DNA from 2 places in the Bacillus pfraonensis genome. Region 1 is predicted to be linked to the other one. Evidence: a T-box and tRNA genes for the amino acid it is inferred to sense, from the RefSeq annotation. Region 1 holds a T-box; the other holds one or more tRNA genes.
What was found. A T-box is a leader RNA that pairs with one kind of tRNA and senses whether it is charged. The one in region 1 lies ahead of tyrS (tyrosine--tRNA ligase), so its partner is inferred to be a tRNA-Tyr.
Positions count from the first base shown of each region.

Region 2: it encodes a tRNA-Tyr, which carries the amino acid that the T-box ahead of tyrS (tyrosine--tRNA ligase) is inferred to sense. The anticodon was not compared.

Region 1 covers NZ_JAHCDO010000003.1:140,316-143,724, forward strand. Annotated here, with positions in the region: gene KFD70_RS03565 (NAD(P)/FAD-dependent oxidoreductase) at 1-43, shown strand, start outside; gene tyrS (tyrosine--tRNA ligase) at 508-1,770, opposite strand; T-box leader at 1,837-2,058, opposite strand; gene murB (UDP-N-acetylmuramate dehydrogenase) at 2,133-3,050, opposite strand.
Region 2 covers NZ_JAHCDO010000018.1:86,082-89,490, reverse strand. Annotated here, with positions in the region: partial or broken rRNA gene KFD70_RS18495 (23S ribosomal RNA) at 1-587, shown strand, start outside; rRNA gene rrf (5S ribosomal RNA) at 680-795, shown strand; tRNA gene KFD70_RS18485 (tRNA-Asn) at 805-879, shown strand; tRNA gene KFD70_RS18480 (tRNA-Thr) at 884-956, shown strand; tRNA gene KFD70_RS18475 (tRNA-Glu) at 980-1,054, shown strand; tRNA gene KFD70_RS18470 (tRNA-Val) at 1,060-1,135, shown strand; tRNA gene KFD70_RS18465 (tRNA-Tyr) at 1,152-1,235, shown strand; tRNA gene KFD70_RS18460 (tRNA-Gln) at 1,301-1,375, shown strand; tRNA gene KFD70_RS18455 (tRNA-Lys) at 1,381-1,456, shown strand; tRNA gene KFD70_RS18450 (tRNA-Gly) at 1,462-1,533, shown strand; tRNA gene KFD70_RS18445 (tRNA-Ala) at 1,544-1,616, shown strand; gene KFD70_RS18440 (glycerate kinase) at 1,779-2,924, shown strand; gene rocF (arginase) at 3,145-3,409, shown strand, end outside.

The DNA of each region.
Region 1 (3,409 bases):
TTACTTATCACATATTAAAGGATTATTCAGCTTAGCTTACTAATCCAAATACTAGCCCGAATCATGATTCGGGCTTTTTTTAAATCCAAAAATCCCTTTCTTTTTGGGCGAAAGAGAGCATCCAGCCATGCATAGGAGCGGTCAGGGCCTTTTTCTGCACCATGCCATGTTTAAAACAAAAAGATACAATGAGTGCAAGGCTCCTTTTTTCTTCGTGGCAATGATTTACCTTTCAAAAAAACAAAGAAATTTATATAGATTACCATGAGTAACTTTTTATAAATATAAATTAAAGAACCAACATAAAAACTTTCCTGTTTGATGGAAGAGAGCATCCGCCCACTTCTTCTATTCTTCGTAACAACGATTTATATATTATTTTTATTCGCCACGAAAGCTAGATAAACCTCCGCAATAATCTTAATATACTGACTTTTTTGTGACGAAATTATGGATATTATAAAAGTAGAAGCAAGAACCCCTCTCACTTCTACTCTATAACAAACTTTAGGCTCCTAATTTCACCAAACTGTAATTCTTTTTACCTTTACGGATAATAATAAATCTTCCGTCGAATGAATTTTCCGCTGTAACATCTGTATTCACATCCGTTACTTTCTCTCCATTCATCAAGATTGCTCCATTATTAATATCTTCACGAGCTTGACGTCTAGAAGGTTCAATTCCTAAATCAACTAACCACTCGACGATATTTTTCGTTTCTTTTGAAGCATGGAAAGTTGGCATATCTTTAAAGCCTTGTTCAATTTCATCCGCAGTTAACGATTTAATATCCCCACTAAATAATGCTGCTGTAATTTTTACTGCTTGCAGTAAAGCTTCTTCACCATGAACAAATCGCGTCATTTCCTCCGCTAAGACTTTTTGCGCTTCACGTTTATGCGGCTCTGTTTGAACTTTAACTGCTAATTCATCAATTCTCTCTTTCGTTAAGAACGTAAAGTATTTCAAGTATTTAACCACATCACGGTCATCTGTATTCACCCAGAACTGGTAGAATTCAAATGGCGTTGTTTTTTCAGGATCTAACCATACGGCTCCGCCTGCTGATTTACCAAACTTCGTACCGTCTGATTTTAATAATAATGGAATTGTTAATCCAAATACTTTTGCTTCATGCCCCTCTAGTTTACGAATTAAATCTAAACCACTCGTAATATTCCCCCACTGATCACTACCACCAATCTGTAATTGGACACCTTCTTCTTTGTATAAGTGATGGAAGTCCATAGCTTGTAATATTTGGTATGTGAATTCCGTAAATGAAATCCCTGTATCCAAGCGGCTTGCTACGATATCTTTCGCTAACATACTATTTATACTAAAGTTTTTACCGTAGTCGCGTAAAAACTCAATAATATTGATTTGATGTGTCCAGTCATAATTATTTACCATTTTCACTTCACTATTGCCACCAAAGTCGAATAGCTTTTTCATTTGCGCTGTTAATGCATCCACATTCTGTTGTACTTGTTCCAATGTTTGCAATTGACGCTCTGTTTGTCGTCCACTTGGATCACCAATCGTTCCTGTCGCGCCTCCAATTAAAATAACAGGATGATGTCCAGCTAACTGAAAACGTTTCATCATCATAAACGGAATTAAATGTCCAATATGCATACTGTCACCAGTTGGATCGACACCACAGTACAAGGAAATCTTTTTCTCTTCTACTAGTTTTCGTAATCCTTCTGCATCTGTTTGTTGATTCACAGCATCGCGCCATTCTAACTCATCAATAATGTTCATGTCTTTCCATCCCCTTTATTAAATTTCCCTTGCAAAAAAACAAAAAGTCCCTATGTCTATACTAGACATAGGGACGATTATGAACCGTGTTACCACCCAGATTGCACAAATAGTACCAACGCTACTATTCATACCACTCTTAGCAATCATATCGTTTGCTACTCCGCTTAGCATTACCTAAGATACTCCAGAGTGTAATTCACAAGTTTGTTTGTGCTAGGTTCCATCAACCCCTAGCTTTCTCGATAACAGTGACAAACTGCTACTGGGCTCTTTCAACGTATTGAATATGTTAAATTATAGCCATTATAGTGAATCAAAAACACATTGTCAATTATACCCAAAAACTTTTTAAAAATTATTTAATTTAAATCTTCTCCAATAATCCGTACTTCTCTCTCTAACGTAACACCGAATTTCTCTTTCACTGTTTTTTGAACAAAATGAATTAAATCAATATAATCTTGTGCCGTTCCATTATCAACATTTACCATGAATCCAGCATGTTTTGTTGAAACTTCCACACCGCCAATTCGCGTTCCTTGCAGTTCAGAATCTTGGATTAGCTTACCAGCAAAATGGTTAGGTGGACGTTTGAAAACACTACCACATGAAGGGTATTCTAACGGCTGCTTCGATTCTCTTTTATACGTTAGATCATCCATTTGTGCTTTAATCACTGCATATTCACCTTTTTCAAGTTCAAATGTAGCTTCAAGTATGATGTAGTGGTTATTAGCAAATGTACTTTTACGATATCCAAAATCAAAGTCGTCTTTCGAAAGAGTAATTAACTCTCCCTCTTTTGTCATGACAACCGCTTTTGTTAATACGTATGCCACCTCACCACCGTATGCACCTGCATTCATATATAAGGCTCCTCCAACAGAACCTGGTATACCACAAGCGAATTCTAGTCCTGTTAAAGAGTGCTCTAGCGCCACTTTTGATACATCAATAATCGCTGCGCCACTTTGTGCTACAATTATTTGCCCATTCACAGTAATATCCGTAATATGTGTCAAACTCAATGTGATTCCGCGAATACCGCCATCTTTTATAATCACATTAGAACCATTTCCTAAAAACGTAATTGGGATGTTATGTTCAGTTGCATACTGTACCACTTGTTGAATTTCAGTATAGGTAGTGGGCTGCACAAACACATCTGCTTTTCCCCCTACTTTTATATGCGTATGATTCTTTAACATCTCATCTTGTTTTACATGTTCTTCTGGTAATACTGTATTTAAATATTCATATACTTTCTGCATATCCATTCTATGATTCCTCTATTTCTATTAATAATTAATGGCCTATCCTCTCGATAGTTCCAGCATTCTTAAAACTATTTCTCTTATTCTCTTCCATTCCGCTTACAAGTTCATTTACTACACTACATGTAATGCCATGCTGAAAATAAGTAGGTAATCGGCCACCACATAGATTACCTGAATAGTTTAGTAAGATAGCTTCCGTCTCTATCTTATCAAAAAATCGAGAAGAAAACTTTACCTTCAAAAATTTTCCGATATAACCAAGTTTAAGGCGAAAAAATTTAAAATCTAATCTCTTCCTTTACAAAACTCTATTATATCGCATGTTAATGTGAAAAAATATGGTTAAAGAAGGAACTTTT
Region 2 (3,409 bases), on a different contig from region 1:
CATTCGTAGAGTGCAAAGGCATAAGGGAGCTTGACTGCGAGACCTACAAGTCGAGCAGGGACGAAAGTCGGGCTTAGTGATCCGGTGGTTCCGCATGGAAGGGCCATCGCTCAACGGATAAAAGCTACCCCGGGGATAACAGGCTTATCTCCCCCAAGAGTCCACATCGACGGGGAGGTTTGGCACCTCGATGTCGGCTCATCGCATCCTGGGGCTGTAGTCGGTCCCAAGGGTTGGGCTGTTCGCCCATTAAAGCGGTACGCGAGCTGGGTTCAGAACGTCGTGAGACAGTTCGGTCCCTATCCGTCGTGGGCGTAGGAAATTTGAGAGGAGCTGTCCTTAGTACGAGAGGACCGGGATGGACGCACCGCTGGTGTACCAGTTGTTCTGCCAAGGGCATAGCTGGGTAGCTATGTGCGGAAGGGATAAGTGCTGAAAGCATCTAAGCATGAAGCCCCCCTCAAGATGAGATTTCCCATAACGTAAGTTAGTAAGATCCCTGAAAGATGATCAGGTTGATAGGTTCGAGGTGGAAGCATGGTGACATGTGAAGCTGACGAATACTAATAGATCGAGGACTTAACCATATAATATGAATACAAATGTTATCTAGTTTTGAAGGAATATATATTTAAAATTCCTGTTGACATTCTGAAAAGAATGTGTATAATAATAAAAGTCTGGTAATGATGGCAGAGAGGTCACACCCGTTCCCATACCGAACACGGAAGTTAAGCTCTCTAGCGCCGATGGTAGTTGGGACCTTGTCCCTGTGAGAGTAGGACGTTGCCAGGCTTGCATTATTCCGCAGTAGCTCAGTGGTAGAGCTATCGGCTGTTAACCGATCGGTCGTAGGTTCGAGTCCTACCTGCGGAGCCATTATGCTTCCATAGCTCAGCTGGTAGAGCACTTCCATGGTAAGGAAGAGGTCACCGGTTCAAGCCCGGTTGGAAGCTTGCGAACGGTATTACAACTTTTTGGCCCGTTGGTCAAGTGGTTAAGACACCGCCCTTTCACGGCGGTAACACGGGTTCGAATCCCGTACGGGTCACCACTTTTGGAGGATTAGCTCAGCTGGGAGAGCACCTGCCTTACAAGCAGGGGGTCGGCGGTTCGATCCCGTCATCCTCCACCATATAACTTATCATGTCGGAGGGGTAGCGAAGTGGCTAAACGCGGCGGACTGTAAATCCGCTCCTTCGGGTTCGGCAGTTCGAATCTGCCCCCCTCCACCATTTTTAAAAATCAACCTGATAAAGGTTTATTTTTTTGAAAAGACAAGCATACTAGTAAATATTGATGGGCTATAGCCAAGCGGTAAGGCAACGGACTTTGACTCCGTCATGCGCTGGTTCGAATCCAGCTAGCCCAGCCATTTACGAGCCATTAGCTCAGTTGGTAGAGCATCTGACTTTTAATCAGAGGGTCGAAGGTTCGAGTCCTTCATGGCTCACCATTTTCGCGGAAGTAGTTCAGTGGTAGAATACAACCTTGCCAAGGTTGGGGTCGCGGGTTCGAATCCCGTCTTCCGCTTTGTTACTTCGGGGCCTTAGCTCAGCTGGGAGAGCGCCTGCCTTGCACGCAGGAGGTCAGCGGTTCGATCCCGCTAGGCTCCATTATAAATTAGAAAAAACCTTACATCGAAAGATGTAAGGTTTTTTGTTTATCCTGCTTAATAAGGACAAGTTTCCATTCATTTCGTTTACAATAGAAAGATAGAGTGAAATATAAGGTTCGAATTAAAGCGTGTTTGGATACGGAGAATGGAGGGATGAGTGTTGAAAATTGTTATTGCATCTGATTCATATAAAGAAAGCTTACGAGCGATAGAAGTATGTAAGGCTATTGAAAAGGGATTTACTAAAATCTTTCCTGAAGCTGAGTATGTAAAAGTCCCAATCGGAGACGGAGGAGAAGGTACTGTCCAGTCCCTTGTTGATGCTACGGGTGGAAAGATTATTTCACTTTATGTAACAGGCCCACTTGGAGGGCTTGTAGAGGCATTTTACGGCATTTCGAGGGATGAAAGAACGGCATTTATTGAAATGGCAGCAGCATCTGGATTACATCATGTTCCAGTTGCAAAGAGAAATCCTCTCATCGCAACAACAAAAGGAACAGGAGAGCTTATATTAGATGCGCTGGACAAAGGCGTACAGCACATCATTTTAGGGCTTGGAGGAAGTGCTACGAACGATGGGGGGACTGGCATGCTCTCTGCCCTAGGTGTAAAGTTTTTAAAGAAAGATGGACAAGTAATAGAACCTGTCGGTGGAAATTTACATTCAATTGATTCTTTCGATTTAGCGAAATTGGATTCTCGTTTAGAGCATGTAAAAATAGAAGCAGCATGTGATGTGGATAATCCTTTAACAGGACAAAAAGGAGCATCTTTTGTATTTGCAAAACAAAAGGGTGCTAGTAGAGAGATGATTGTACAGTTAGATGATAATTTAAAGCATTATGCTCATTTATTAAAACAGCAGTTACATATTGATGTAGAAAAGATTTCAGGTGCAGGAGCAGCGGGGGGATTAGGTGCAGCAGTTGTTGCTGTACTACAAGGGAAATTAAGAAAAGGAATTGAAATTGTATTGGATTATACAAATTTTGATGAACATATAAAAGAAGCCGATCTTGTTCTTACAGGCGAAGGAAGAATAGATGTACAAACAGCTTATGGAAAAGCTCCAGTTGGGGTTGCTAGGCGTGCAAAGCAATTTCATATACCTGTTATAGCTATTGGAGGTTCTGTACTATCTAATCATATTTTAGTTTATAAAGAAGGAATAGATGCTGTGTTTAGTGCCACATCAAGCCCAATGACACTAGAAGAAGCTTATATAGCAGCGAAGGAAAATATTGAAATAACCGCACGAAATATCGCATCTGTATGGAAAATAGCATCAGAAAAACGTCTCTAATATAGGAGGCGTTTTTTTATTTTCAATTATGAATACATACATGCGTAATGAAATTTTCTTAGAAATGGTTCATTTTATGCATAGAATAGATTCAAAATGTAGACTTTCACATAAATATGAGTGAATAGAGTGTATATACATACAAAAAAATGTCGAGTTGAGTCAGACTATATAAAAGATTTAAAATATTTAGTGAAGGCATAAAAGGGGGAGACTATCTATGAAGAAAGAAATTTCAATCGTTGGAGTTCCAATGGACTTAGGACAAATGCGTCGCGGGGTTGATATGGGGCCAAGTGCAATTCGTTATGCGGGAATAATTGAAAGAATTCAAAATATTGAGTATGACGTAGAAGATATCGGAGACCTATGTATTGAAAGAGAACAGGAGATAGATGAAAATACAAAATTAAGAAACCTTACACAAGTTGCAAATGTTTGCGATGAATTAGCAAGTAAGGTTGATCATATTATAGAAAAAGGTC